Regions from separate parts of the Micromonospora sp. C51 genome, predicted to be linked through region 2. Evidence: riboswitches for the same ligand, from Rfam matches in the RefSeq annotation. Region 2 holds a riboswitch; the other holds the start of a gene.
What was found. A riboswitch is a leader RNA that binds a small molecule or an ion and turns the genes downstream of it on or off. The one in region 2 is predicted to bind cobalamin.
Positions count from the first base shown of each region.

Region 1: it holds a riboswitch for cobalamin, as region 2 does, so the genes downstream of both, KBX50_RS22105 (ribonucleoside-diphosphate reductase subunit alpha) here and metE (5-methyltetrahydropteroyltriglutamate--homocysteine S-methyltransferase) in region 2, are expected to answer to the same signal.

Region 1 covers NZ_JAGPXQ010000025.1:13,463-28,356, forward strand. The annotation lists gene KBX50_RS22070 (IS481 family transposase) at 160-2,052, opposite strand; gene KBX50_RS22075 (hypothetical protein) at 2,556-3,287, opposite strand; gene KBX50_RS22080 (hypothetical protein) at 3,559-3,753, opposite strand; gene KBX50_RS22085 (mobilome CxxCx(11)CxxC protein) at 3,769-4,380, opposite strand; gene KBX50_RS22090 (helix-turn-helix transcriptional regulator) at 5,042-6,184, shown strand; gene KBX50_RS22095 (hypothetical protein) at 6,228-6,455, shown strand; gene KBX50_RS22100 (hypothetical protein) at 6,452-6,799, shown strand; cobalamin riboswitch at 6,960-7,166, shown strand; gene KBX50_RS22105 (ribonucleoside-diphosphate reductase subunit alpha) at 7,291-9,681, shown strand; gene KBX50_RS22110 (ribonucleotide-diphosphate reductase subunit beta) at 9,717-10,712, shown strand; gene KBX50_RS22115 (alanine racemase) at 10,831-11,958, opposite strand; gene KBX50_RS22120 (IucA/IucC family siderophore biosynthesis protein) at 11,955-13,622, opposite strand; gene KBX50_RS22125 (IucA/IucC family protein) at 13,619-14,894, opposite strand, start outside.
Region 2 covers NZ_JAGPXQ010000039.1:39,132-54,025, forward strand. The annotation lists gene KBX50_RS26735 (MFS transporter) at 1-1,162, shown strand, start outside; gene KBX50_RS26740 (alpha/beta hydrolase) at 1,351-2,085, shown strand; gene KBX50_RS26745 (TetR/AcrR family transcriptional regulator) at 2,183-2,791, opposite strand; gene KBX50_RS26750 (hypothetical protein) at 3,053-3,613, shown strand; gene KBX50_RS26755 (NAD(P)/FAD-dependent oxidoreductase) at 3,615-5,036, shown strand; gene KBX50_RS26760 (hypothetical protein) at 5,191-5,367, opposite strand; cobalamin riboswitch at 5,450-5,661, shown strand; gene metE (5-methyltetrahydropteroyltriglutamate--homocysteine S-methyltransferase) at 5,774-8,011, shown strand; gene KBX50_RS26770 (hypothetical protein) at 8,143-8,616, opposite strand; gene KBX50_RS26775 (hypothetical protein) at 8,610-8,993, opposite strand; gene KBX50_RS26780 (dihydrofolate reductase family protein) at 9,076-9,690, opposite strand; gene KBX50_RS26785 (PLP-dependent aminotransferase family protein) at 9,906-11,318, shown strand; gene KBX50_RS26790 (DedA family protein) at 11,390-12,091, opposite strand; gene KBX50_RS26795 (response regulator transcription factor) at 12,201-12,866, opposite strand; gene KBX50_RS33020 (sensor histidine kinase) at 12,898-14,481, opposite strand; gene KBX50_RS26805 (hypothetical protein) at 14,751-14,894, opposite strand, start outside.

The DNA.
Region 1 (14,894 bases), on a different contig from region 2:
GGGTGTCCCAGGAGGGAGCGATAGCCGTACACGACAAGCAGGCGCGAAGGCGGCTGAGCGCGTACTGCATTTAGCTATTTCCCAGTGGCTCCGGGGAAACAGTGTGATCCGACAGCTGAGGTGCGACGTAGCTCTGCCAGGTGATGTGCGACGGGTGGTCTAGGAAACTGAGGTAGCGATCCGCGGTCGCTGGCCTTTGATGCTACGGACTGGCTGGGTGGTCGTGCGGCGGATGACCTTGGTGTCGCCGTCGGTGAGTTCGATGGCCAGGGTCGTTTCGGAGACGGTCACGGTGACGGTCTGATGGCGGTGGAGTCGGCCGAGGGCGACTTTCTGGCCGGCGACCATGATGATGCCGCTGTTGGAAGCTCGCCGTTGCACTCGGACGGGTTCGATCGAGGGTCGTGGTGGTGGGCCGGCTGGGCGGGTGCCGCGGAGGCGTTTCATCTGTTCGGGGCGTAGTGGGTTGGGGCGGGTGCGCAGTAGTTCGCGGGTGTCGAGGTCGTAGAACATGAGGGTGGTCGGTTCGATGCGGATGCCGACGCGGCGGCCGGCGAGGATCTCTGCGGCCAGGATGATGTGTTGGCCCAGGGAGACGCCGCCGCCTCGGTTGACGCAGCGTTCGACCTCGATGGCGTCGCCGTCCTCGATCGGGGGCAGAGGCGACGGGCCGGCCGGGACGGCGCCCTGGCGGGTGAGGGTGGCCAGGTCGTTGACGCTCAGGTGAGAGCGGACGGTTTTGATCCGGATGCCGGCGATGAGGACGTGGATCAGGTCGCAGTCGGCCCAGATCCGGGCGACCATGCCGGCCCGGTGGGTGCCCATCCAGAACTGGCGTTGGCAGACCATCAGGTTGCCCGACGCCGGGACGACCCGGTCGAACTCCACCGGCCCGCCCGGCTGCACTGGCGGCTGGACCTGGACTGGCTCAGGGGCGGTCGACGGCTGCTGGACCGGGATGGCGGGGACGGGGTCCAGGGTGGGTGGCAGCCATAGGTCGACCAGTGCCCGCTGCTGGGCTCCGACCGGCTGGAACCGGTCAGCCGGGGTGACCGGCGTTCTCGGGTCGAGGGCCTGGTGGGGTCGGTCGGTGTTGTAGTGCAGGACGTAAGCGTCCACCGCGGCTTGGGCTTCTTGCAGGCTGGTGAACGCGTCTGCGGTGTCGAGGAAGTCGGGGCGAACGGTGCCGTGGAACCGTTCGACCTTGCCGTTCTGGTTCGGTGAGGCGGGTGCGGTGAGCCGATGCGTGATGCCGTTGTGGCGGCAGATCTTGTCGAACAGCACCTCACCCGTGCGGGGCCGGTACTTGCCGAACCGGTCGGTGAACTGCTTGCCGTTGTCGGTGATGATCTCCTCCGGGACCCCGAACCGGGCCAGGGCCTCCGCCAGGGCCAGACACACCGCCCGGCCGGTGGCTCTCTCGACCACCTTGGCGATCACGCAGTACCGGGAGTGGTCGTCGACGGCGGTGACGAGCTTCGCCTCCCGCAACACACCGGTGGCGGGGTTGACCAGCTGCACCCCACCGACGATGTCCATCTGCCACAACTGCATCGCAGCAGGCCGTTCCCACCGCTTATACGAGTCCTTCGGCCGTTTCCGAGGCCGGACCCGCAACAGACCCTGCCGCTGCAGAATCCGATCGATCGTCCGCTCCGACGGCACCGCCAGATCCGCCACCACCCACGGGCCGGCCTTGCGCAGCATCTCCAACCGGATCCGCCGCGATCCCCACCGAGGATGCTCCCGGCGCATCTCCGCCACCGCAACCTCGACCGCCTCCGCCACCTGAGCAGGCGATGAGTGCGGCCGATGCGACCGGTCAGCCAACCCCGCCAACTGCTCGGTCAGATACCGACCCACCCACCGATGCACCGTCGAGCGGTGCACCCCGAAGCCGGCGGCCACCTCCATCACATCCGACCCGGCCAGCACCGCACGAACCGCATCCAGACGTTGCTCAACAACCGACAAGACAACCAGCGCCAATCCCGGCCTCCCGAATCCCGACGCCCCACGGAGACGTCGGCTCAGAGTGCCGAAACGGACCACTGTCGCAGATCACCTGGCGGACGTGTGTCGCACATCAGCCGACGGAGGACAGCTCCGGGGAAACAGAGTTTGTGAGAACTTTCTGTACGGGATCAAGGCGACCCGCTTCGCAGGCCGCGCGCGCCGCCGAACCTGGGCCGGGCCGATGGCCCGCCGCCGCGCCTCTGGCCTTCGGCCGCCAGCGCGTCGGTGATAGCCCGCCGGCGGCGCGACATACGAAGAAGCCCCGGGCCGCCGCCATGATCGATGACGGTTCCGGGGCTTCGCGTTGGTCGAGACATGGGCAGTGCCTCCGGCGGGGCGCTCGGGCACTCTGGGATGGTGGCGCCATCCCGACAACCTCCGTCCGGGCATAGCCGAGCAGGTGGGGCCTGCCCGGTCAAGGTCGTTCAGACAGTGGGGTGCTCCACCTTGACCGGGCAGGCCCCACCCACTCCACAGGGTGCGGACGAAAGCCGACGCCCCGGCCAGGACGCGCAAAAGTAGGGCCAGCGCGAACCGGCTCAGGCAACAGTCCCCGCGGTCACAGGCACCAGGTCACTGAGACGACGGAGTAGTAAGTTGGTCTGTTGCTCCATGAGGCCGGCCCGCTCTGGGCTGAGTGTCTCGAATTGCCCGTGTGCGGCCAGATTTCGAAGCCCGCCGCACTGCTCCAAGTCCTTGACGTCCTGCACCGTGAGGAGCCTTTCTCGGCGGAGAACCTTCGTGAGGACCGACAACGTGGGTCTCTCTTCGACCACAATGCCGCGACTTTCGGCAACGGCGCGAAGAGCCACTTCGAGCGCTGCACCACAGAGGACGATAGCGGCAGCGGGATGCGCTTCTGGGTCTTCATTTAGCCGACGCACCTGGCCCATGACGTCAGTGCTTGCCTGGCCAACCTCTACCCACGACCGAGAACCGACTATCTCGATGACTCCCGCCTCAACCTGGTCTGCCCATGCCCGCAAGAGTTCACCGATCGCACGAGCACCGGATTCAGTTGACTGGTTGTCACCTTTGCTCTGGTACACCGAAATGGCCCGCTCAGTCCAGAAACTCTCCGCTCCGGAGTACTGCCGCAGGAACTCTTGGGCGGCTGCGGCTCGTGCCACAATTTTCGTAAGCATCTGATAATCGGACGAAATCCAATACCCGTGGCTAGGACTGTGCTCGCTCGTAATCCAATGCATGTCCCGCTCAAGCTCGTCAGCCTGCTTCCGAGCGTACGCTAAAATCTCCGCAGCCTTCGCCATAGCCTCAAATCCTTCAGTGAGCAGTGAGTAAGAGCCAACACGGAGGCTCCCAGAGCTTCGAATTGTCAGACGGTCAGAGGTAGACCGAATGCAGCCTTACGCTCACCTCGAACGACTAGCATCTCGTCAGCTCTCCGCTGCGCGAGCGCCTTCATCCCTCACAGCGAAAGACACCAAGGCTGCCCACTTTCTCGGTCGAGCCCGTCCAATAGCTCCGACCGTGAGGTGCGGATCGACGAGGCCGGCACTTGAGTCGCTTGGCATGAGCTCCCTATCGTCCACAGCATCCACAGGCGCTCATGACGGGGCCGGTGTTGACCCTGAGGATTTCACCGGCTTCGCTAAACGCCTTGTTGCTCGTCTTGCGCCCCTGCATGACGTCGTTGATTGTCCTGACAAACTCGTCCTGCTGGAACGAGTTGAGCATGAGGAAGCCTCTGAGGATCTGTGCGGTCTGTACGTCCATAAAGCCTTCGCTCCTCTAAATCTTACGAATCTTGAAATTCCCGCATACATCGCATTTTGTCGGGGCCATGCTCGCAGGAACGTTTCCGCATCCAGCGCACTGGCGACGTCGTTCTCGCAACGCAGCACGCATACCCATGCGCTTTTCGGCTTCGTCTATATCTTGCCCGTAGTCCTGGGCCTGCCGTGCATCATCAGAGGCCTTCAAGATGTTGTAGCGATTCCGTACGCTCTCGACGTCAAGGGCTGAGCTTTCCCCAAGTTCCTTAAAATCGCGTGCCAGCCGTTGATTGTCAACCACGGAGGTGGTGGCGTATCCATAGGACTCGACCCAACCTGAGACCACGGACCATGTTGAAACGACCAACTGCAAGAGTCCGACGGCGGCCCCCACTCCAACGGCGAGTCCAAGTAGCGGAAACCCAGCGCCGTAGCCGAGTGCTAAACCACCCACGATCACAGGAACTACTAATGCCACAAAGTTCAGCCACTTCAGGCGGCGTTTTAACCTGCGTGCCCGCTGCTCGAAGATGAAGGCTGTTGCATAGGCATGGAAAGCTCTGTCCCAAATCTCCTTTTTAAGGGCGTTGGACTCATCCTTACGGACAAGTGCCTCTTCGCCGCCCATGCGCGTCCTGCATCCCTTCGTTTTAGCTGGTTGGCTTGGTTGCCGGGACGATACCTCCGTCCGGTGTCGGCCGCAAAGCCGATCACGCATGTCGTGACCTGCGCTTGTCGATGGCCTGTGGGCCAAGACGGAGGTGAAGAGAATTCGCAATCGTGTTAAGCATCCGAGTCTCGACATGCGCCACCGCGCCGGCGCGCCAGCAGCACGGCAGAGAGGTGCAGCAACCGTGCCGAGCACACCGGGCGGGGACGTGCCTCCGCCGCGCGTGACCTCGCAGAAGCCCCTCAGGCCATCTCGCCGGTACTAACACCAAGGGTCGAACCGCTGTCGACGCGAGCTGAGCCCAAGATCAGGCCGTCTGCAGGCCGTCTGAGGTGAACCACGGGTGACCAACGCTGACCATCCGTGGCAGGCGTCGGTGCAGCTCGCGCGCCATTCCGGCCGATTGGGTTCGGTTAGCCGGCGGCCAGTCACATTGCAACGCCAAGTAGGTGAACAGGACGCCCATGTTGGGCAGGTTGTTGGTGCCGCCTCGCCGACATGGCCCAGTTCGCGGGTCGACCGCTGTCGTGGCGTGCCGCTGCTGAGTAATGTCGACTGTGGCGGCCCGCAGGTGTGGAAACCGGTAGGCCAGCCGTGGTCCTCCACGCGGGAGCAAACCATGCCACCACGCGCACACACCATCGTCGACCCGCGATTCCCAGCTGAGCTGGCCCGGCTACGCCGTGAGCGTGGCCTGTCGCTGCGTCAGTTGGCCGCAGCGGTTTGCCATGGCAAGAGCGTCATCCATCAGCTGGAGACAGGGCAGACCCGGCCAGCCGTCGACGTCGCCGTCCGCCTCGATGACGCGCTCGCCGCCGGTGGTGCGCTCGCCGCCATGGTCGTTGACGTTCCCGACGGCGGCCGGCGGGCGGCCTACGTCGCCGCGCATCCGGGCCGTGTCGATCTGGCCGGGGTTCGCATCTTGGGCGACGTGCTCGCCGGATACCGGCGGCTGGAGGACTCCATCGGCGCCGCAGCCGTCCTACCGCCCGTACGCGTCCAGCTCGACACGATCGTGTCGCTGCTGCGCGAGGCTGGCCACCAGGTGCGGCCGGCGGTGGTCGACATGGCTGCGCAATGGGCGCAGTTCGCCGGTTGGCTCGGTATCGCCAACGGTGACGACCGAACCGCCCGCGTGTGGCTGGACCGCAGTCTGCAGTGGTCCACAGAGGCCAGCAACGCCGACCTGACGGCGACCGTGCTGTCCTTCCAGGGGCACCGGGCGGAGGGTCGCGGTGACCTGCCAGAGATGATCGGGCTATCCCGGGCTGCCCGGGATGATCCGCGAGCCAACACGGCGTTGCGCGCGTACTCCGCCGGCCAGGAGGCGCGTGGGCTGGCCATGGCTGGGGCGTGCCCGACCGACGTGCGGCAGATGCTCGCGCAAGCCGCCGACCTGGCCACCGAGGCGGCAGAGACGCCACTGCCCGCGTGGGGATACTGGTACACCCCGGCCTTCTACGCGGTACAGCAGGGCATCGTGTGGCGGTACTTGGGCGATCGGGACGCGCGGGCCAACGACCGGGCCGTCGAGCTGTTGACCGCAGGCACAACGGGGGTGGACGAGACGGCCGAGAGCGCCGACTGGCACGGCGGGCACCTCGTGCACCTGGCCATCGCCCACGGCCGGGCCGGGGACAGTGGCTCGGCGCAGCGGGTGCTGGGGGAGGCACGGTCCATCGCGGTGTCAACGGCCTCACGACGCCTGGCCGGGCAGGTTGACGCAGCTGTCCGCGACTTGGATCTGTCCGTCAACCCGTAGCGGACACCAAGCCTCTGACCTGGTCACACGCCGTCATCGCACGATGCTTTTGGGTGTCGGTGGTGTTCCCCCGTGCGGCGCCGCCACCCCCATTTACGACCTGGCGGAGGTGGCGGCGGTGGGCGTGTGGCGCAGGTTTCGGCGGTGGCTGCGGCGGCGGTGGTCCGTGCCGCCGGCCGGCACCGGGCAACGTTGGCAGGAAATCGAGCAGGACGCGGCCCGGCGACGCCTGCTCGATCAGGCGCGGCGTAACGCGCGGTGGCCGGCATGACCGGGCGACCCGTGCGCTACCGCGACGCTATGGCCGCTGAAGCGATCCGGATCGGTCGCGCTGTCGACGCCCTGCCCTGCCGCCTCGGCGACCAGCACCTACCGCGCCGGCCGCAGTGGACGTGCGGCACCTGCGACGGCGAACCGGTGTGGCCGTGCGCTCCGGCGCGGGTGAGGCTCGGCGAGGCGTACGGCCGGGACCGGGTGGGCCTGTCGATGTACGCGGGTGCCTTGTTGACGGCGGCGTTGGACGACCTGCCGCGTGAGGATCCCGGCGAGCTGACAACCAGGTTCCTCGCGTGGCTGAGGTGCACCTGCGGGGCGGATAGCCACGCCGGGATGTGACTGACGATCAGCATCCCGTCGCATCCGCCGTCCTTTTCGTACGCCGCCTGCCGGAGACCGGTCAAGCACGGACCGGCCGGACGGCGCAGCCGGATGTGACATCCGTTGCAGGACACGCCGACACACCATCTGGTGTCTTGCGTTCGTGGGCCACCCATATATGGTGTCACCCGTAGCTGGTTCGGGCGCCCATCCGGGGCGGCCGAGGCAAGAGGGAACCCGGTGTGAATCCGGGGCTGCCCCGCAGCGGTGAGTGGGAACGACAGCCGTCACACAGCACTGGGCTCCGGCCTGGGAAGCGACGGCCAGTAGGAGCGCGCGAGCACGCCCACGAGTCCGAAGACCTGCCAGCACGCCGCCCGCACTCGTGGGCGGCGGCCGCAGGCCGCGTGGGACGGCCGACGCCATCAACGGGCCGTGCCGCCTGCGCGGATCCCGTGGCGTCCTCCCGCGTGTCCGAGGCCCGGAGCAGACGGCGCGAGGAGAGAGACGTGACGGTCGTGCGGGAGGCGCCGGCCTCCGACGCAGGTGTGTCGGAGCAGCGCCGGCAGGTGATGCAGGTCCGCAAACGCGACGGCGCCACGGAACCGGTGGACGTCAACAAGATCGTCCGGGCGGTGGAGCGGTGGGTGGCCGACCTCGACGAGGTCGATCCGCTGCGGGTGGCCACCAAGACCATCAGCGGCCTGTACGACGGGGCCACCACCGCCGAGCTGGACAAGCTGTCCATCCAGACGGCCGCCGAGCTGATCGGTACGGAGCCGCAGTACTCGAAGCTGGCGGCTCGGCTGCTGGCCGCGTACGTGGACAAGGAGGTCCGTGGGCAGCAGGTGGCCAGCTTCAGCCAGTCGATCCGCTACGCCCACGGCCTGGGGCTGATCGGGGACGCTACCGCGGAGTTCGTGGCCCGCAACGCCCGCAAGCTGGACGACGCGGTCGACCCGGACGGTGACCTGCGGTTCGAGTACTTCGGGCTGCGCACCGTCGCGGACCGTTACCTGTTGCGGCATCCGCAGACCCGGCTGGTGGTGGAGACGCCGCAGTACTGGCTGCTGCGGGTGGCCTGCGGGCTGTCGCAGACACCGGGCGAGGCGATCGGGTTCTACCGGCTGATGTCGAGCCTGGCGTACCTGCCGAGTTCACCGACGCTGTTCAACTCGGGCACCCGGCACACCCAGATGTCGTCGTGTTTCCTGGTCGACTCCCCGCGCGACGAACTCGACTCGATCTACGAGCGTTACCACCAGGTGGCGAAGCTGTCGAAGTTCTCCGGCGGCATCGGCATCTCCTGGTCGCGGGTGCGGGGCCGGGGCGCGTTGATCCGGGGCACCAACGGCAGGTCCAACGGCATCGTGCCGTTCCTGAAGACGCTCGACGCCGGGGTGGCGGCGGTCAACCAGGGTGGCCGGCGCAAGGGCGCGGCCTGCGTGTACCTGGAGCCGTGGCACCCGGACATCGAGGAGTTCCTGGAACTGCGGGACAACACCGGGGAGGAGTCCCGGCGTACCCACAACCTGAACCTGGCCAACTGGATCCCGGACGAGTTCATGCGCCGGGTCGAGGCCGACGGCGACTGGTCGCTGATCGACCCGTCGGACGCACCCGAGTTGCCGGACCTGTTCGGCGAGGCGTTCGACGAGGCGTACCGGGCGGCGGAGAAGAAGGCCGTCCGGACGGTGAAGGCCCGCGACCTGTACGGCCGGATGATGCGTACGCTCGCGCAGACCGGCAACGGGTGGATGACCTTCAAGGACGCCGCGAACCGACTGTCCAACCAGACCGGTGCGCCCGGCAACACGATCCACCTGTCGAACCTGTGCACGGAGATCCTGGAGGTCAACAGCGACACCGAGACGGCCGTGTGCAACCTCGGTTCGGTCAACCTGGGCGCGCACGTCACCGCAGACGGCGTCGACTGGGAGAAGCTGCGCGCCACGGTACGCACGGCGGTGGTGTTCCTCGACCGGGTGATCGACATCAACTACTACCCGGCCGAGCAGACGGCGGTGTCTAACCCGCGCTGGCGACCGGTCGGGCTTGGCCTGATGGGGCTACAGGACGCCTTGTTCACCCTGCGCCTGCCGTTCGACTCGGCACCGGCACGGGAGCTGTCGACCCGGGTCCAGGAGGAGATCTTCCTGACCGCGCTGGAGACGTCGGTCGGGCTCGCCGAGCGGTTCGGCCCACACCCCGCGTACGCCGAAACCCGCGCCGCGAAGGGTGAGTTGCATCCCGACCTGTGGGGCGCGGAGGTGGCGCAGGCGTCGCGGTGGACCGCGCTGCGGGAGCAGATCGCCCGCCACGGCCTGCGCAACTCGCTGCTGGTGGCGATCGCGCCGACCGCCACGATCGCCTCGATCGCCGGGTGCTACGAGTGCATCGAGCCGCAGGTGTCCAACCTGTTCAAGCGGGAGACGATGTCCGGCGAGTTCCTCCAGATCAACACGTACCTGGTCCGGGAGTTGAAGGCGCGCGGACTGTGGACCGCGCCGATCCGGGAGCAGATCAAGCGGGCCGAGGGGTCGGTGCAGGGCATCGCCGAGCTGCCCGAGGAGGTGCGGGAGCTGTTCCGTACCGCGTGGGAGCTGCCGCAACGGGCGCTTGTCGACCTGGCGGCAGCCCGCGCTCCGTTCATCGACCAGTCGCAGTCGCTGAACCTGTTCCTGAGCGCGCCGACCATCGGCAAGCTCTCCTCGATGTACCTGTACGCCTGGAAGGCCGGGCTGAAAACCACCTACTACCTGCGGTCGCGTCCGGCGACCCGGATCCAGCAGGCCACCGTCGCCGTCACCCCGGCGGTCAAGCCGATCGTCGCGGTCAGCGACGACGAAGCGTTGGCCTGCTCCCTGGAAAACCCCGAGAGCTGCGAGGCCTGCCAGTGACCACTGTTTCCGACCCCGACACCGGCCAGCGGCAGATGCTGCTCGACCCCGGCATGGACCTGACGCTGCGGCCGATGCGCTACCCGCAGTTCTTCGATCGGTTCAAGGACGCCATCAAGAACACCTGGACCGTCGAGGAGGTCGACCTGCACTCCGACCTCGCCGACCTGGCCAAGCTCTCCCCGGCGGAACAGCACCTGGTGTCCCGGCTTGTCGCGTTCTTCGCCACCGGCGACACCATCGTCGCCAACAACCTCGTGCTCAACCTGTACCAGCACGTCAACTCGCCGGAGGGGCGGCTCTACCTGTCGCGGCAACTGTTCGAGGAGGCGGTGCACGTCCAGTTCTACCTGAACCTCCTCGACACGTACGTGCCGGACGAGCGGGAACGGTTCGCGGCGTTCGCCGCCGTGGAGAACATCCCGTCGATCGCCCGTAAGGCCGAGTTCTGCTTCAAGTGGATCGACTCGATCTTCGAGCTGCGGGAGCTGAAGAGCCGCGAGGACCGGCGGTCGTTCCTGCTGAACCTGATCTGCTTCGCCGCCTGCATCGAGGGACTGTTCTTCTACGGCGCCTTCGCCTACGTGTACTTCCTGCGGTCCCGGGGCCTGCTGCACGGCCTGGCCTCCGGCACCAACTGGGTGTTCCGGGACGAGTCGATGCACATGGCCTTCGCCTTCGACGTGGTCGACACCGTACGCGCCGAGGAGCCGGACCTCTTCGACGCCGAGATGGAGCAGCAGGTCCGGGACATGCTCGCCGAGGCCGTCGAGTGCGAGGTGCAGTTCGCCGCCGACCTGCTCGAACAGGGCGTGTCCGGGCTGTCCCTGGCCGACATGCGCGAATATCTCCAGCACGTCGCCGACCGCCGGCTGGCACAGTTGGAGATCGCACCGCTGTACGGGTCGAAGAACCCGTTCGCCTTCATGGAGTTGCAGGACGTGCAGGAGTTGTCCAACTTCTTCGAACGGCGGGTGTCGGCCTACCAGGTCGGGGTGACCGGGACTGTCGCTTTCGACGACGATTTCTGACGGCGGTCCGGCCGCCCCCGCGAACCGGGTCCGGCCCGGCGATGATCCTGCCGATCACCGCCGGGCCGGTTCACCGGCCGCCGCGAGAGCGGCGACGTCGTCGCCGGAGCGCTACCCGCTAGCGGGCCCATCCACGGGCCACGGCGAGCGGGTCGCCGGTGGTGAAGTCGGGCGGATCGTGCATGAGGAAGTCGCGGTGGCTGATGTTCCACGCGTAGGCGCCGGACATCCCGAACACGAGGAGGTCCCCGACGGCCATCGGGCCGCTGTCGGCGTCGCGGGCCAGCACGTCCTTGGGCGTGCAGAGCTGGCCGACGACGGTCACCGGGCCACCGTCGGTACGCGGCCCGGCACCGTCGCGGGACACCACGACGAAGGGTTGGGAGTGCCCCTTGGCCGCCGGAGTCCGCAGGTGGTGGGTGCCGCCGGCCACGATCACGAACCATCGTCCCTGGGACCGCTTCACGTCGATCACCTCGGTCAGGTACGAGCCGCAGTAGACGGCCACGGCGCGGCCGGGCTCGATCCGGAGCCGGACCGTCGGGTATGCCTCCAACACCTCGCCGAGCAGCCGACCGTAGCTCGGCCAGTCGAAGCGGTGCTCCGGGCGGCGGTAATCGACGGCCATGCCGCCGCCGACGTTGACCTCCTCGGCGCGTACCTGCCGCACCGCCCAGTCGGTCACCTCGCGCGCCACCCCGGCGGCGGTCGCCGCGTCGAGCCCGCTGGCCAGGTGGGCGTGCACGCCACGGACCCGGACACCGTCCGGCGGGTCGGCCGCGAGCCGGACCGCCTCCGCCGGTTCCATGCCGAACGGGCTCGCCTGTCCGCCCATCACCAGGACCGCGCCCGGTGTCGCGACCGGCAGGTTCACCCGCAGCAGCACATCGACGGTACGCCCGGCGGCCCGCGCCAGGGCGGCCAGCCGGTGCAGTTCGGCGGCGGACTCGACGTGTACCCGGTGCACGTCGGCGGCCAGCGCCGCCGAGAGATCCGCGTCGGTCTTGCCCGGCCCGGCGAAGGCGGCCACCCGCCGCCCGGGCAGCACGCCCGCGAGGTGCCGCAGTTCGCCCCGGCTGGCCGCCTCGAAACCGTCGACCGTGGCGGCCAAAGTACGCAGCATCCCCGGGTCGGGATTGGCCTTGACCGCGTAGAGCAGCTCGACCCGTTCCGGCAGGGCCGCCCGGACGGCAGCCGCGTGCGTGGCCAGGGCGGCGAGATCGTAGACGTACGTCGGTCGGGTCACCCGGCGCCGCCGAGCGGGTTGGGCACCTCGACGTAGGGTGCCTGCTGGTCGGCGGCCCGGTGCCAGCGGACCAACAGGTTCGCCTTCGCGGTGAGCGGAGCGCCGTTCAGCAGCGGGGTCAGCTCGGCCGGCTCACCCAGCTGCGCGTACGCCGCCTCGACGGCTCGCCGGACCGTCTGCCACAGCCGGGGCTCGGTGCCGGGGTGGCCGTCGGCGAGCGCACCGGCGAGACCGGCGAGATGGTTGACGAAGAGGCAGTAGACGACGCGTCGGGCCGCCTGGGCGGGGGTGTAGGCGGCCTGCCGGGGCACCCGGCTGGGCCAGGCCGCCAACCGGCCGAGATCCAGCTTCAGTCCTTCGAGGTCACGCAGGATCAGGCGGGCAGGGCGGCCGTCCGGATCCAGGACCACCAGCACGTTCTGCAGATGTGCCTCGTGGACCACGCCGTGGCCGAGCCACAGTCGCAGCACGGTGGGTACCAGCAGCTCGACGTAGGCCCGCCACCAGTCGAACGGGTCCGCCACGGTCAGCGGCGCGCTGGCCAGCGCCGCCGCCAGCACCACCCGTTCGCCCGGCCGCAGATGCTCGCGCACCCCGGTCCGCAGGATGGTGCCGTACGCCTCGTCCGCCCCCGGCAGGTCGACGGTCCGGTAGCCGGGCTCCCGCAGCAACCCGACCCGGGCGGGAAGCGGCACGCCGGACAGGAACCGGGTCAACGCCACCGCCCCGGTCAACTCGTAGCGGGCGTTCTTGCGCAGGCAGTTGGTGATGCGTACGTGCAGGCTGGTCTTGAGGAACAGGTCGACCGAGGGGGCGTAGAGCGTACGGACGCTCGCGGTGGGTCGGACCGGTACGCCGGCCGGGCCGAGCCGACGCAACCTCGGATCGTTCGGTGGCATCAGGTTCAGCTGCCACGGGTGCACCGGCAGCAGGTGGTGACCGGGCGGCGCGTCCGGCGGATCCAGCGGCGCGATCAGCTCGTCCACCGGCCCGTCGCCCGCCAGCAGGTCGGCGGGCACGGCGAGCCAGTCGAGCCGGAAGGTGCTGCGCAGCTCCGGGGCGTAGCGACGCCAGCTCGCCGGATCACCGCTGCGCCACTTCGGGCTGGGGTGATGTGGGTGGCCGTGTACCAGGCATTGTTCGGAGTCGACATAGTCGTCGACCACCGGGTCGCCGGTGGGGGTGGGGTCGTTGGACGGGCGTTGCCGCAACAGGGTGGCCAACGCGTCCCGGCTACCGAGCACCTGTTCGACGAACTCGTCGTTGGTCAGCCCGGTGCGGGCGCTCAGCTCGGCGGCGAGCAGCCGGGCGAGCTGCGCGCCGTCGACCGGCGCGTCGGCAGCCGCCACGTCGACGTCCGGCGTGTCGGCGGCGGGTGAATCCGGCACCGCCGGGTGGCGGCGGGTGACCGGTGCCGCCGCCGGCCGGCAGCGGACCGGGCCGACGTAGCGGTGCGCCAGCACGGGGGAGACCCGGGCCAGTCGGCAGGAGAGCGTCAGCCCCAGGTGCGGCAACCGGATCCGGAGCTGCCCGCCCACGGTCTCGGCCGCACCGTCGGGCGCGGCCACCTCCCGCAGGTAGCAGGCGAGCAGGGTGTGCGCGGTGGCCAGATCGGCGGCGCGTTCCGCCGGCCGCGCGGTGGCCTCGGCGGTCTGCGGCGTCACAAGGCGTTCCGTAGGTAGTTTGGTCCGGTGCGGTGGTAGAACTTGTTCACGTCGGTGCAGCCGATCCGCTGCTTGGGCAGCAGCGTGCCGGCGGTCAGCATCGCCTTGACCGGCAACCGGTCGGCAGTCAGGACGCGGTCGACCAGCTCTCGGGCGGCGGGTGTGTCGCCCCACCGGTCGCGGGCGGCGCGCAGCCGGGGCGCGAGGGTCTCGGCCGGGGAGGGCACGGCGACGCCCTGATTCGCCAGGGCCAGCAGGGGCGCCGCCGCCGCCAGGTGCAGTGTGATCGTGACGAACATGTCGGCCAGCTCCCCGGGATGGCGGATCCACATCCGCTGATCGCGCAGCCGAACCGTGCCCGCGTGCCGGGGGTCCAGCCGGGCGCCGTCGTTGTCCTTGTACAACAGCCGGATCGGACCGTCGGACGGTAGGACCAGATGGATGTTCTGCGGATGTGCTTCCAACGCCACTCCGTACCGTAACCACAGGCACACGTGCCAGTCGAGCAGGAGATCCAGATAGGACCCGAGGAGCCGGGTCGGGTCGGCGCCGCCGATCCGCTGGGCGACCGTGCCGGCGGTGGGATCCGGCGCGGCGAGCGCGGCCACCGGCACCACGGTCACCCGCTCCAGTCCGGCGGGTAGTCGACGCAACAGAAAGGACCGCAACTCGTCGTCGTCGCAGTGACCGAAGACGCTCTCGTCGGCGTGCGTGATCCGCTGGGCGAAGCGCGGCTGCTCGGCGGCGATGCGGTCGAGCAGCGTGGCCACCGCCGCGCCGTCGGAGAGCGCGTCGGGCGCGAGGGTACGGCGGTTGCGGGCACCCAGACTCGCGGTCGGCAGCGGCAGTTTCAGGTGCGTCGTCGGATCGCTGTCCAGGGCGACGGTACGCATCGACAGGGTGGGTCGCACGGTGATCTCCGGTACGTCGAGCACCGGCAGGGCCGACCGGTCGGCGGTCAACGGGTGCACCGGCAGCAGCACCTCCCCGTCCTGGCGCGGCGTCGGCCACCAGGCGGGCAGCCGCCCGTTGAGCCGCAGCGTCCGGGCCGGTACGGGCAGCCAACGCAGGGCGAACGTGGGGGCGTGCTCTGGTGCGTACCGGAGCAGGTCGGCATCCTCCAGGCCGTGCCGGCACCGGTCGGTGGGGTAGACGGCGTGGCCGGCGTGGGCGGCGAGCACGTCGTCGAGGAGCGCGCCGCCGAAGCCGGCGGGCGGATCGACCCGGGCGGCGGCGATCCGGGCGTACGTGTCGGGCCGGGTGGTCTCGGCC
Region 2 (14,894 bases):
GCTTTTCAACGGCATCTCGGCGGTCATCCTCCCGGCGCAGGTCGAGGCGGTGGACCCGGCGTCGAAGGTCGGCAACCTCGCCTTGCTCAACACGCTTGCCGCCGTCGCGACGATGGTCGCGATTCCCGTCGGTGGTGCCCTGTCTGACCGCACGCGTTCCCGGTTCGGCCGCAGGACGCCGTGGGTCGCCGGGGCCGCGGTGGTCTCGGCTGTCGCCTGCATCCTCATGGGCTTGGCCGACAGCCTGCCGGGGCTGATCGCGACCACAATGGTGTTGTGGTTCGCGGCGAACCTCTACTCCGGCGCGATCACCGCGATCCTGCCCGATCGGGTTCCCGATGACCGCCGTGGTCTGGCGGCCGGAGTCATCGGGATGGGTACGCCGGCCGGCGTTGTGCTGGGCGTTCAGATCGCCAGCCGGATGAGCCAACTGACCGCCTATGCCGTCATCGCCGTGGTGCTGCTGGTCACCACCGTGCTGCTGTTGGTCGGAGCCCGGGAGGGGTCGGCGCGGGACCTGCCGCTCGCCGTGCGTGAGCGCTGGCGTCTCGGCGAGCGGCTGCGCTCGTTCTTCGCCGCCTTCGCCGCCCGCGACTTTCGGCTGGCATTCGCCAGCCGGTTCATGCTCTTCGCGTCCTACTACGTGGTCAGCGGCTACCTCTTCTACACCTTGCAGGACTACATCGGCTCCGAAAACGTGCCGGGCGGCGATGTGGCCGCGGCGGTGACCACCATGCTGACACTGAGCATCCTGGTGTGGGTGGTCGTGGCTGGCCTCACGGGCTGGATCGCGGACAAGGTGGATCGCCGGAAGATGGTCGTCGGGGTGAGCGCCCTCGGCGTCGCCGCGTCGATGACCATCCCCCTGGCGATGCCCACCTGGACCGGAATGCTGATCTACGCCGCCTGTCTGGGCGCCTCGATCGGCACCTACTTCGCAGTCGACCTGGCAGTCATGTCCCTGGTCCTGCCCGATGCCGACAGCGAGGGCCGTGACCTGGGAATCCTGCAGGTGGCCACCGGCTTGCCCCAGCTGCTGGCCGCGGCGGTGGCCGGTGCGTTGATCACCTGGTTCGGCGGTTATCCGGCGCTGTTCGTCTTCGGATCCCTGTGCGCGGTGGCATCCGGGCTGCTGATGCTACGTATCCGCAGCATCCGATGATCGCGGAGCGGCGCAGAAAAGTGCGTGGCGCACCGCGGCGGCCCGCTGCTAGTTTGTCGAGGCCGTGCCAGAGACCGAGGAGGTGATACCCGTGAACGTTTTCGACATGGGTGCTCTCCCCGTAGTCACGGTTGGGCGATAGGTCGTCCGGGAGCGCCGTTCACGAGCACTCCCGAAAGGCACGACCCATGCGATTCACCTCTGCGCAAGACCTCGATGGCGGTGTCGTCGAACGCGAGTTCACTCTCGGCGAGATCCCCGGCATCCTGTGGACACCCGCATCCGCAACAGCGCCGGTCCCGCTGGTGCTGCTCGGCCACCCTCCACTCGGGCTGGGCAGGATGTACCCCCGTCTGGTGGCGCGGGCCCGGTGTGCCGTGGCGGATGGGTTCGCCGCAGCCGCGATCGAGCTGCCCGGCAGCGGTGATCGGCCCCGTTGGGACGCCGTCGAACAGGCCCGCGTCGACCTGCGCCGGGCGCTGGAGGCCGGCGAGCGGGTCGACGACGAGATCATCGATGCCCTCATCCTCCCGCTCGTCGACAAGGCGGTCCCGGAGTTCCAGGCCGCCCTGGATGCTCTCCTGTCGCTGCCCGAGATCGGCGGTCCGGTCGGGTACTCGGGGGGAGTGATCTCCATCGGCATCCAGCTTGCGGTGGTGGAGCCGCGCATCGTGGCCGCCGGCTTCTTCGCCGGGAGTTTCGTGCCGCGCATCATGTTCGAGCAGGCCCGAAAGGTCACCATTCCGCTGCACGTGCTGTTGCAGTGGGATGACGAAGGGAACGACCGTCAGGCGGCCCTCAAGCTGTTCGACGCCTTCGGCTCGAAGGAGAAGACGCTGCACGCCAACATGGGCGGACACACCGGTGTTCCCTGGTACGCGGGGGAAGGCGCGGCCGAGTTCTTCGCCCGGCATCTACGCTAGTGCGACGCCGCACTGACCGTGCGCCGGGGGCGATCCGGACGCAGGCGGTACCAGCTCCTGGCAGGCGGCGCGGAACCAGCTCGGCCGCCGCGATCCTTCAGTCGATGGATTCGGTCGACGGTCGATCGGCGCTCGGCTGAAGAAGGTCTTCGACGCCGTGTAGGAATGTCTCGGACACCAGCGCGGGGTCGAAGAGGCATCCGGCTGCCATGGCGCCGTCGCGGAGCATGACGAAACGGCGCGCGGCCGGGTCAGCCGTTTCCGGGTGAACCTGCGCCATCAGCTTGCTGAGCGTGTCCAGGAACCACTGCCGGTGGGCGATGATCTCCTGGCGCACGGGGTGTCCCGTCTCGGGATACTCCGCTGCGGCGTTCAGGAAGGCGCAGCCACGAAAGCCGGGGGACTGGATGTTCTGAGCTATGGAACCGGCAATGGCCAGGAGCGGGTCGACCGGTGATGAATCGGTGGCGATGGCCGCGTCGACCGTGCCGCGCTCCATCTCATGGACTTCGCGTAGGTAGGCGAGAATGAGGTCGTCCTTGCTCGGAAAGTGCCGGTAGAAGGTCGCCCGGGTCACCTTCGCCTCGGCGATGATCCGGTCAACGCCGACGGAGTGGATGCCCTCCGAGTAGAAGATCCTGGTTGCTGTGGCGAGAAGCCGGAGGCGTGCCTCAGAGGGCCGAGTGTCGGGTTTGCCACGCGTCATGCCCTCAACTTTAGCGAACAGAACGTTCGGTCTGAGGGAAGCGAGCGACCTCAGGGTCCAGCAGCGCCACGTCGATGACGGCGCGTCGCGCGATGCGACGAAGAAGGGGCGGCGGGCTTTCGGCGAGGGCCGTGGTGCGCGGTGGTCGCGCGATACCGAGGCGGCGGACAGAACGTTCGGTCTTGACGGTACGAGCCAGTCCTGGCATGCTTGCGGAGACAGAACGTTCGTTCTCTCACTCCTCCGTTGGAAGGGTCATCCGTGACCACCATTGCTGCTTCGCCCGGTATCTCCGAGGCTGCCTCCGCGCTGCGGCGGCTGTACTTCATCCGCTTCGCGTTCGCCATCGTGTGGGCCGGCGTGACGATCGCCACCGCCAAGGAGATCGGTCCGCTCGCGGTGGCGCTGTTCGTGCTCTATCCGTTGTTCGACGTGGGTGCCGCCATCTACGATCTTCGTTCGTCACGGGCCACCGGCTCGCCGGCCCTGCTGTATGTGAACATCGCGGTGAGCCTCGTCGCGGCGGTCGGAGTGGGTGTCGCCGGAGCGTCCGGCGTTTCCGCTGTCCTGCGGGTCTGGGGTGCCTGGGCGATCGTGGCCGGTCTGGTCCAGTTGGTCGTAGGTGTCACCCGTCGGCGGATGGGCGGCCAGTGGCCGATGATCATCAGCGGCGGCCTCTCGGTGCTGGCCGGCGGGTCCTTCATCGTCGCAGCCGCCGCGGAGCACCCGTCGCTGATCAATGCGGCTGGCTACGCCATTCCCGGCGCCATCTTCTTCCTGATCGCGGCCGTCCGTCTCGGCCGTGCCGCGAAGGGCAACTGACATGACCTCACTTGAGTACGACGTCGTCGTGATCGGTGCCGGTCCGGTCGGGGAGAACGTTGCCGACCGGGTCGTGCGGGGCGGGCTGACCGCCGCCATCGTCGAGCGGGAACTGGTCGGTGGGGAGTGCTCGTACTGGGCCTGTATGCCCACCAAGGCGTTGCTGCGCAGCGCGTCCGCGTTGCGGGCGGCTCGCCAAGTGCCGGGTGCTCGGGAGGCTGTGACGGGCAACCTGGACGCGGCCGCGGTGCTCGGCCGGCGCGACTCCTTCGCGTCCCATTGGCGGGACGACGGGCAGGTTTCCTGGCTGGAGTCGGCCGGTATCGCCCTGCACCGTGGTCAGGGGCGGATCGCTTCCGCCCGCGTTGTCGAGGTGGCCGGCGTGGACGGTGTCACGACCAGGCTGACCGCGCGGCGCGCGGTGGTCGTCGCGACCGGCAGCAGCGCACTGTTGCCGGACATTCCGGGTCTGCGTGCGGCGGCGCCGTGGTCCAGCCGTGAGGCCGCCTCGGCCGGGTCGGTTCCCCGTCGACTCGCCATCATCGGTGGCGGCGTGGTGGCGACCGAGATGGCGACCGCGTTCGCCGCTCTGGGGTCTTCGGTGGAGGTGCTTGCCCGTGACGGTGTGCTGCCGTCGGCGGAGCCGTTCGCCGGCGAGTTGGTCACGGAGTCGCTGCGCGAGGCCGGTGTGGCGGTACGCCTCGGCGCGGAGGCCGTTTCCGTCGACCGCGACGACCGCGGAATCGTCCACATCGCAACTGTCGACGGCGAGCGGGTCGAGGCGGACGAGGTGCTGGTGGCGATCGGCCGCACGCCCAACACTCAGGACATCGGCCTCGACCGCGTGGGACTGGTGCCGGGTGCCTGGCTGGCGGTCGACGACACGCTGCGCGTGGTCGGCGGCGGCGGGTGGCTGTATGCCGCGGGTGATGTGAACCGGCGGGTGCTGCTGACGCATCAGGGCAAGTATCAGGCGCGCGCGGTGGGCGATGCGATCGTTGCCCGGTCGAAGGGTGAGAAGGTCGAGGACGGCCGGTGGGGGCGGCACGCCGCGACTGCCGATGAGCGTGCGGTGCCACAGGTGGTGTTCAGCGACCCGGAGATCGCCTCGGTGGGGCTGACCGCGGCTGCGGCCGAGACGGCCGGACTGCGGGTTCGGGTCGTGGACTACGACCTGGCAACCGTCGCCGGAGCCAGCCTGCAGGCCGATGGCTACAAGGGACACGCCCGCATGGTTGTCGACGAGGACCGGAAGGTGATCGTCGGCTTCACCCTCGCCGGTCCGGACGTCGCGGAACTGATCCACGCTGCGACGATCGCCATCGTCGGAGAGGTCCCGCTGGACCGACTGTGGCACGCGGTGCCGGCGTACCCGACGGTCAGCGAGGTCTGGCTGCGCCTGCTGGAGACGTACGGCCGCTGACGGGGAGCCGAGCGCTCCGACAGCTACGAAGACGCCTCCCACGCGGTCGCGACGCCCGTTGCCGCTGACGTCTTCGGCACGCTCGTGGGGACGCAGGTCGCGTTCAAGGGGTTGTTCTCGGAGGTCGAGCTGTCCTGACACGTCCGAGCAGGGCTCAGCTCTCCTCGGTGCCGGCGAGCAGGGCTTGCCGCAGGGCCAGTCGGTGCTCACGGCGGATCTGCGCCTCGCGGTAGCGGTGCCGGTCGCCGTCGGTCTGAGGTAGCAGTGGCGGCGCTGGCCGGGGTTGGCCGTCGTCGTCGACGGCGACCATGACCAGGTGGGCGGTGGCCACATCGGTCGGTGGTACGGCGCGGTCCCCTCGGTCGGCGGGGACCTTTACGGTGACCTCCGGGCCCCGCCGGCGGCATGGGCCGTACGATGGCGGTGGTGCTGGTTCGTCCCGTCCGGGTGGGTGGGGCGTCGTAAGAGGGAACCCGGTGTGAATCCGGGACTGCCCCGCAGCGGTAAGTGGGAACGACCGCCGTCAACAAAGCACTGGACCGTGAGGTCTGGGAAGCGACGGCCAGTAGGCGACCTGGTGTCATGCCCGCGAGTCCGAAGACCTGCCAGTGCTGCGCACGCCGCCGGTGTGCGCCGCCGGCGGCCGCTCGGGAGGGCCAGGGCGGAAGCCGGTACCTAAGGTGTATCCGTCTTCCCCTTCCGTGTCCGCCGGACACTTCGAGGGAAGGACCCCCTTGGTGAGTACCGCATTCGGGCAGAGCACCGTGCTCGGCTATCCACGTATCGGCGCCAACCGTGAGCTGAAGAAGGCTGTCGAGGCGTACTGGGCCGGCACCATCGACGCCGAGGCTCTGGCCACCACCGCCGCCGGTCTCCGGGCGCAGGTGTGGCGGACGCTGCGCGATGCCCGCCTCGACGCGATTCCGTCGAACACCTTCTCCTACTACGACCAGATGCTCGACACGGCCGTCGCCGTCGGCGCGGTCCCGACCCGGTTCGCCCGGCTGGGTCTGTCCGCGCTGGACACCTACTTCGCCATGGCCCGCGGAGTGGATGCCGAGCCGGCGCTGGAGCTGACGAAGTGGTTCGACACCAACTACCACTACCTGGTGCCGGAGATCGCTGCGGACACCGTCTTCACGGCCAACCCGGCGAAAGCGCTGGACGAGTACGCCGAGGCCCGCGACCTGGGCGTCACCACCCGGCCGGTGTTCGTCGGCCCGGCCACGTTCCTGCTGCTCGCCAAGGGAGATGATCCGTTCGCCCGGCTCGACGACCTGGTCCGGACGTACGCCCGGATTCTCGCCGCCCTGGCGGACGCGGGTGTCGGCTGGGTGCAGCTGGACGAGCCGGCCTACGTCGCCGACCGCAGCCCCGCCGAGATCGATGCCCTCCGTCGCGCCTACACCCGACTCGGTGAAATCGCACACCGGCCGCGGATCTTCGTGGCGACCTACTTCGGTGACCTCGGGGATGCGCTTCCGGCCCTGTTGGACACTCCGGTCGAAGCCGTCGGCGTGGACCTGGTCGCCGGACCGGGCAACCTGCACCGGCTCGCCGCCGCCGGCCCGCTGGGCGGCAGGACCATCGTCGCCGGCCTGGTCGACGGTCGCAACATCTGGCGTACCGACCTGCGGGCCGCCGTGACGGCCGGCGCGACGGTCGCCGGGCTTGCCGATCACGTCGCCGTCTCCTCGTCCTGCTCGCTGCTGCACGTGCCGGTCGACGTGTCCGCGGAGACGCACCTCGACCCCCGGTTGTCCGAGCGGCTGGCGTTCGCCCGGCAGAAGGTCGACGAGATCGTCGTGCTCGGCCGTGCGTTGCGCGACGGCACCACCGCGCTACCGGCGCCGTTGCCGTCCACCCCGGCGGCCTGGCGTCACGACGACGTACGCGGCCGCCTGGCCGCGCTGCGTCCCACCGACCGGCAGCGCGGTGAATACCCCAACCGGGCCGCTCGCCAGCAGGAACGACTGGGCCTGCCGGAGCTGCCGACCACCACGATCGGGTCGTTCCCGCAGACCGCCGAACTGCGCAGGGCCCGTGCCGCGCACCGGGCCGGCAGCCTTGACGACGCCGGCTACGTGTCGCGGATGCGCGCGGAGGTGGCGCAGGTCATCCGGTTGCAGGAACAGCTGGGTCTGGACGTGCTCGTGCACGGGGAACCGGAACGCAACGACATGGTGCAGTACTTCGGCGAGCAGCTCGACGGCTTCGCCGCCACGCGGCACGGCTGGGTGCAGTCGTACGGCTCCCGCTGCGTACGCCCACCGATCATCTACGGTGACGTGTCCCGCAAGGCACCGATGACCGTCGAGTGGTCCACCTACGCGCAGTCGCTTACCAGCAAACCGGTCAAGGGCATGCTCACCGGCCCGGTCACCATCCTGGCCTGGTCGTTCGTCCGTACCGACCAGCCCCTCGCGGACACCGCCGACCAGGTCGCGTTGGCGCTGCGCGACGAGTGCCGCGACCTGGAGTCCGCCGGCATCCGGGTCATCCAGGTCGACGAACCGGCACTACGCGAGACGCTGCCGCTGCGTAAGGCCGACCAGAAGGCGTACCTGGACTGGGCCGTCGGAGCGTTTCGGCTGGCCACCGGCGGCGTCGCCGACGACACCCAGATCCACACCCACCTGTGCTACTCGGAGTTCGGCGAGGTGATCCACGCCATCGACGCCCTCGACGCCGACGTCACCAGCATTGAGGCATCACGGTCCAAGATGGAGGTCCTCGACGACCTGGCCGCGATCGGCTACGGCCGGGGCGTCGGGCCCGGCGTGTGGGACATCCACTCGCCCCGAGTGCCGCCGCGCGACGAGGTGATCGAGGCACTGCGCCGGGCCGTCGCGGCCGTGCCGGCCCGCCGGTTGTGGGTGAATCCGGACTGCGGCCTCAAGACGCGCGGCTATCCGGAGGTCGAGGCGTCCCTGCGGCACCTGGTCGCCGCCGCCGCCGAGGTGCGCGGGGGCTGACCGCACCGAGCCGGGCGGTACCGACCAGAGGCGACCGCCCGGCTCGTGGTCGGTACCGCCCGGCAACACTGATCAGCCCGACCGGGTACGTGATGATCAAGCGCCCCGGACGGCGAGTGGGGCGAGCACCGTCAGCAGCGGAGCGGGTCGATCATGTACCGGGCGACCTTTTCACCGCCGATGGGCCCGAGGTAGTGGATACCCGGGTACTTGGTACCCACGATCGACCATTGGCCGCCCTTCCACTGCGCTACATTGACGCACCAGCCGGGGCCGACGTAGACGCCCTCGGCACGCGGCCAGCCCCACCAGGTGTCGGTCCGCCGCTTGGCGGGGAGCACCGCGTCGTAGCTACCGTGCACGTACTGCCCGTCGAACTCCGAGATGACGCCGATCCCGATCCCGTACCCGCCGGGGATCCAGGAGTCACGGTTGTAGATGTAGCTGCGCAGCTCATCTGCTGCCGCTTGGCTGGCCGCCGCTTCTTCCGTCGACGTCGCCATCGCCGGTGCCGGCAGCATCATGGCGACGACCACCGAGAGGGCAGCGATCGTGGTCCCGAGCCGCCGGTTCTCGATCCGTCGATCGTCTCGCGCTGTCAGCATGCGTCGCCCGCCTGCCGGTAGACGCTCACCTGATAGCGCGCGATCTTTTCACCGTCGATAGGCGGAAGGTAGTGGATACCAGGCGAGAACTTCCGGAGCAGGAGCCGCCATTTGTTCCCAGCGTAGTACTCCACGCTGCCACAGTAGGGCGCGCCGATGTAGAAGGCCTCCGCACGGTTCCACCCCCACAGGGTGTCCGTGCGACGGAATACGGGAAGGACCGCGTCGTACCTCCCATGGGTGTAGTCGCCGTCAAAGGACGAGATGACGCCGATTGCGATGCCTAGTCGCTTCTTGTCCGCGTTGTATATGTAGCCTTCCAACGACTCAGCGGCTGTGGGCTGTGGAACCACTTCGGCGGCGGCGCTGACGGGCATGGCCAGCAGCAGAGCGATTGCTGCCGCGACCGTTTGCGATCTCCAGCGAATGGGTCTCATCGTTCCTCCAGGGTGATTCGATTTAACCGTGGTCCACTCTGAACCGCAGATGCAGAACCCGGTCTCCGCGCAGGACGACGTGCGGATCCTTGAGCACGTGCCGGGAGCAGAGGCTGCCGAAGAACCGTCTCCCTGATCCGAAGACGACAGGCACCACGTCCATGGCCACCTCGTCCACCAGCCCGGCCGCGAGTATCTGCCCGCCAACCTCCCCGGCGTTCACGGAGACAGTGCGGTCACCGGCCAGCTCCCGCGCCGTCTCGATTGCGGCTGTCACGTTGTCGACGAAGTGGTAGGACGCCTCCGGGTGCCACCCCTCGGGTTTTGGACGGTGGGACACCACGACCACGTGGTCACCGGTGGGTGGATCGCCTTCCCATCCGTTCACCAGGTCGAACAGGCGACGCCCCATCACTATGGCGCCGACCGAGTCCCACATGGACCGTACGTATTCGGCCGATGCCGAGGAAACCTTGAACGCAACCCCGATGCCGGAGTGATCGAAGACTGATGTACGGGACTCCCTGATCGGGGTGTCGCCGCTGAAGTACCAGTCGTGTAAGGGTCCGACATCATCGTCTTCGTCGGCGATGAAACCGTCGATCGAGACCACGTTGTGCATGATTACCGTACCCACTGATCTCCTTCTTCTCGTCGCATAGATTCGGCACCGCGCCGTGAAGGGCGCCACCAAAAGGGCGGCTGTCGCACCAGGGCCGTGACAGCTGATCCTTGCCGGCCTTCCCGGAAGCTCCCGCTCGGTCTCCGACGCTACGGATCACGTTGGTAGGCTCGACAGGTCCAACTCAGCATGAAATGAGCAGACCAAATCGTCGTCATCCGGGACCGCCGATGGAGTTGTTCCTCGACCCCAGCGACCACCGCAGCCTGAGCAGGCAGCTGTACGACCAGATCAGGGAGGCGATCGCCGATGGGCGGCTGCCGCCGGGCGGGCGCCTGCAGCCGAGCCGCGCCGCCGCGAAGGATCTCGGTGTCGCGCGATCCACCGTCACGGACGCATACACGAGGTTGGCCGCCGAGGGACACATCGCGGGACGCCGTGGCGGCGGTAGCGTCGTCGTCGGTCACGCCTTCCCCCGCCCGGCGCAGGCCGCCGCCCGGACCGCGCTGACGCCCACCGCGCAGGCCGCCGCGGTACGCCGCTACGGCACCGACTGGCAACCACACTCGGGATTCGACCTTCGAGCGGGACAGGTCGACACCCGCATGTTTCCGGTTGCCGACTGGCGGCGCAGCACCAACCGCGCCGTCACCAGACTCGCCCGGCACTACGGGCACTACGGCGACCCCGCCGGAAGCATCGCACTGCGCGGTACGCTGACCCACTGGCTGGCTCGGTCACGCGGAGTCGCCGCAACTCCGGAGAGCATCGTGGTGACCCAGGGCGCCGGACACGCGGTCGACCTCCTGGCGCGGGTCCTGCTACGACCGGGCGACGTTGCCGCCGTCGAGGAGCCCGGCTACCCGCCAGTCACGAACCTGCTACGGTCGCTCGGCATCACCGTCGTCGGTGTACCGGTCGACGACCACGGTCTGATCGTCGATGCGCTGCCCGCCACCGCCCGGCTCGTCCATGTGACACCCTCACACCAATATCCGCTCGGCGTCATCCTCAGCAGGCAACGCCGGCTAGCGCTGTTGCACTGGGCCAGTCGTCACGGCGCTGCCGTCATCGAGGACGACTACGACAGCGAGTTCCGCTACACAACCCGACCGTTGGAGCCGTTGCACCGACTCGACCGGGACGGTCGGGTCATCTACGTCGGCACTTTCAGCAAGACCCTCAGCCCGACGCTTCGGACAGGTTTCGCCGTCGTCCCACCCGGACTTGTTCCGGCGATCACCACCGTTCGACAGGTTGTCGATGCCGGCCCGCCTCCGCTGATCACCGAAGCACTCGACGTCTTCATCGAGCAGGGGCATTTCGACCGCCACCTCCGTCGGTCCCGAAAGGTCTACGCCGAACGCCACAACGCCATCCGTACGGCGTTGTCATCGCTGTCCAGGTCCCGCTTGACCGTTATCCCGAGTCAGGTCGGCCTGCACATGACACTGCTCGCCCCGGACGCACCAGACGACGACGAGCTGATCGAACGGGCGGCCAGGCGCGGACTGCGACTGTCCTCGCTCCGGCTGACCTACCAACATGGTGAGCCGCAGGCCGGCATCGTCCTGGGGTTCGGAGCGCTCAACACCGTCGACATCGCGCAGGCGATCCGCCTGCTGGACCGTTGCCTGGGCTGACTCGTCACGCCCGGCCGCAGCGGACGGCGGCCGTGCCGAGGACCGGCTGTCCTGCCTCGCGCCCGGCGAGGTCATCGTGGTTTGCCCGCTCGGCGGGTGGACTGCTCGGTCACCTGGCGGAGTTCCGGCTGGAGCCGTAGCGGCCCTCGGGGCGTGTCACCGACTGGGCCGGGCGGCTGTTCGTGCGGTTTCGTACGGTGGCGGATATACCGGGCCACCTCGACGATGATCGTGGTGCCGGCGGCGATACCGAGGCCGAGCATGAGACCGTGAAGCTTGTTGTCCTCGAATGCCTCGCCGCCGATGTACCCGACGGCGGCCGAATACACGGCCCAGGATGTGGCCGCCACGGCGTCGAAGAGCGCGAACCTGGTCCTTGGGTAGCGGACGGCACCCATGGTCATGGTCGCCGCCGTCCGGCCGCCGGGGATGTACCTGGCGACCACGAGCAGCAGGCCACCGCGGCTGGCGAGAGCGTCGGCGGCCCACCGGAATGCCGTCCGGCGCCGGCTGGCGGATGGCAGCCGGTCCATGAGTCCACTGCCTGCCGTACGCCCGATCTGGTAGGAGACGTGGTCACCGCAGAATGCGCCGAGTGCGGCGGCGACGACGACCAGCGTCAGGTTCGGCTCGCCACTCGCCGCGAACACGCCAGCGGTGATCACCATGGTTTCCGACGGCACGACCGGGAAGAACCCGTCGAGGGTCGCGATCGCGAACAACGCAAGGTAAACCCAGGGCGAGGTAATCGCGGTTTCCAGCAGGTCGATCATGTTTCGACGGTATGAGCCGGGAGCGGTCCGCCGCCGTGCCCGAAAGGCAGTCACCATCCCTGAGATTCACCAGGGTTCTGGCCCTCGCTTTCGACAGGGGTCGGCCTGATCATTCCTTGGACGGATGGTCGACGAGGCCAGCCTCGACGGCGATGATCGCCGCCTGAACCCGGTTGCGGATCTCGAGGCGGCTGAGGATCGCGCTGACGTACGTCTTCACAGTTCCTTCGACCAGGTGGAGGCGTTTGGCGATGTCCGCGTTCGACAGTCCGGAGCCGACGAGGGCCAGCACGTCGCGTTCTCGTGGAGCCAGGGCGGCGACCCGGGTACGCGCGGCCTGCCCGCGTGATGGGCCGGATCGCCGCAGTTCGGTGATCACCCGCTGTGCGACGACCGGCGACAGGCAGGCTGCCCCGCTCGCCACGGCATGAACGCCAGCGATCAGCTCCCGTGGATCGAGTGCCTTGAGGAGGAATCCGGCGGCGCCGTAGTCGAGAGCCCGGGCGATGTACTCGTCCTCGCCGAAGGTTGTCAGGATGATGACGGCCGTTTCCGGCAGGTCCGCACGGATCTGCCGGGTGGCGGTGAGGCCGTCGACGCCGGGCATGCGAATGTCCAGCACCGCCACATCGGGACGGTGCCGGCGGGCTTGTTCGACGGCCGTGCGACCGTCGGCGGCGTCCGCCACGATGTGGATGTCCGCGTCGGCCGTGAGGATCGATCGGATGCCGGCTCGAACCATCGGTTCGTCGTCGGCGATCAGGACTCGGATCATGGGTGCTCCCACAGTCGGCGTCGTGGTCGCGTCATCGCTGTAGGACATCCTTGGAGACCAGGACGTCATCGGTGAAGCACAACCGGTACATGTTCTCGGAGAGGTCGATGAGACGTTGCGACGCGCGGTAGTACTCACATCGTGCGCCGGTTGGTGCCGGCGGTTGCGTGAGAACCGGTGGCGCGCTGGCGATTCGATGTGCGGGCAGGCGGGCGGCCATCTCGGCCCGGGTCTGCCCGACCTGGAGACGGGCGAAGTCGTCGGGTGAGAGCGAGGTGGTGGCCACGGTCGCGGTGTACACCGCCACGAGCGTTCCGACGGTGACGAGCGCCAGCGTCCCGGGCAGTATGGCGCGGCGGAACAGATGCGCTCGGAGTCGCTGCCTGGTGCGGATGAATTCGCCGGTCAGTTCCGGTGCTGCGGGAACGCCTGCCAGCTGCGGGGGTGCGTGGGGTAACCGTGCCACGACGCGGAAACCGCCGTGGTGTGGACCTGCGCCCAGCGTGCCACCCGCGACCCGAACACGCTCGCTGAGACCGACGAGCCCGACCCCGCTGCCCTCCGGGCGGTTCGCAGGGGCGCGTGGTGGCGCTGTGTTCGCCACGGACACGGTCGAGTCGGTAGCGGACCGGTCGATGCGGACGACGACCTCGGCACCCGGGGCATGTTTGGCGGCGTTCGTCAACGCCTCCTGCACGACCCGGTACGCGGCGCGATCCGCCGTCGTGCCTGGTCGAGTGGCGGTGTCCGGGCAACCGGACCGCTGCAATGTCACCGGAACGCCGGAATCCCTGGCGTGCTGGACCAGGGCGGTGATGTCCCCGCCGGCCGGCTCGACCGAGGCAGGCTCGGCGTCCAGTCGGAGGAGCCCGACGACTTCATGCAGCCGCTTGGTGGCCGACACCGTGCTCGCACGCAGTCGCGTCGCCGTGACCCGATGTGCCTCTGGCAGGTCACGGGCGAGCTCCAGGCTGCCGGCAAGCAGCGACACCAGGCTCAGCTCATGGCCCAGGGAGTCGTGCATGTCCCGCGCGATACGGGTGCGTTCACGCAGCCGGGCCTGCTCGACGACGATGCGTCGTTCGCGCTCCAGTTGCTCGGCTCGCTGCCAACCTGCTCGAGCCAGTTCGGTGCGCTGCCGCCACCAACTGCCCGCCCACCACGGCAGGGCAGCAGTCACGAACTCCACCAGCAGCATGGTGATCCAGCCGCTGATGTTGCCGAGCGCGACGGCAAGTAGCAGGCCGGCCGCGGCGACCGCAACGATCCCGAACTGCGGCGCCCAAATCAGGCGGGAGTGCCGGCCGGCCAGGAAACTGGGCACGGCAGCGATAATCACCTGCCACGCGTCGGGGTTGCCGGAAATGAAAAACAGGCTTGTCGACGCAGCCAGCACCAGTGCAGCAGTCGGCGATCGCCGATGCAGTAAAACTGCCAGTATGAGTATCGAGGTCGCGGTCAGAGTCTGTATCGACATTATGGGCGTCGCCGACGCCCGTGCCACGACTGCGACCACCAACGACACACCGAGCAGCAGGGCTGCCGCGACGGCGGCAGGGCGCCGGCCCAGGAGAACGGGCCAGCGCCGACGCCGACCAGCATGACGTTGATCCACCCGGTAACGCTATCAGCCGCGCGACATCTCCGGCACCTGCCGAACGGGCTCGGCCAAACGCCGTCGCCGTATTTCCGCAATACACTAAGCGCCGGTTCGATCGGGAACGTCAATCGGCGGCGAAGGGTCATCGGGCGGTTATGGGAAATACGTTAACTGACCAATAATTACGGCGCGACGAACCATCTCCAGCCTGACAGTAGCCACTCTGCCGGGTCCGGATGACCGTAGGTCGGCCTTGTGTCGAGCGCGGCGCGCTCCGACCCGGGTCAGCCCACGGCCCGCTTCACTAGCGCGCCGAGCTGCGTCTCCACCTCGGTGGTCAGGTCGGTGAGCGCGAACGCGGCTGGCCACATCGAGCCCTCGTCCAGCTTGGCTTGGTCGCTGAACCCCAACGTGGCGTAACGCGTCTT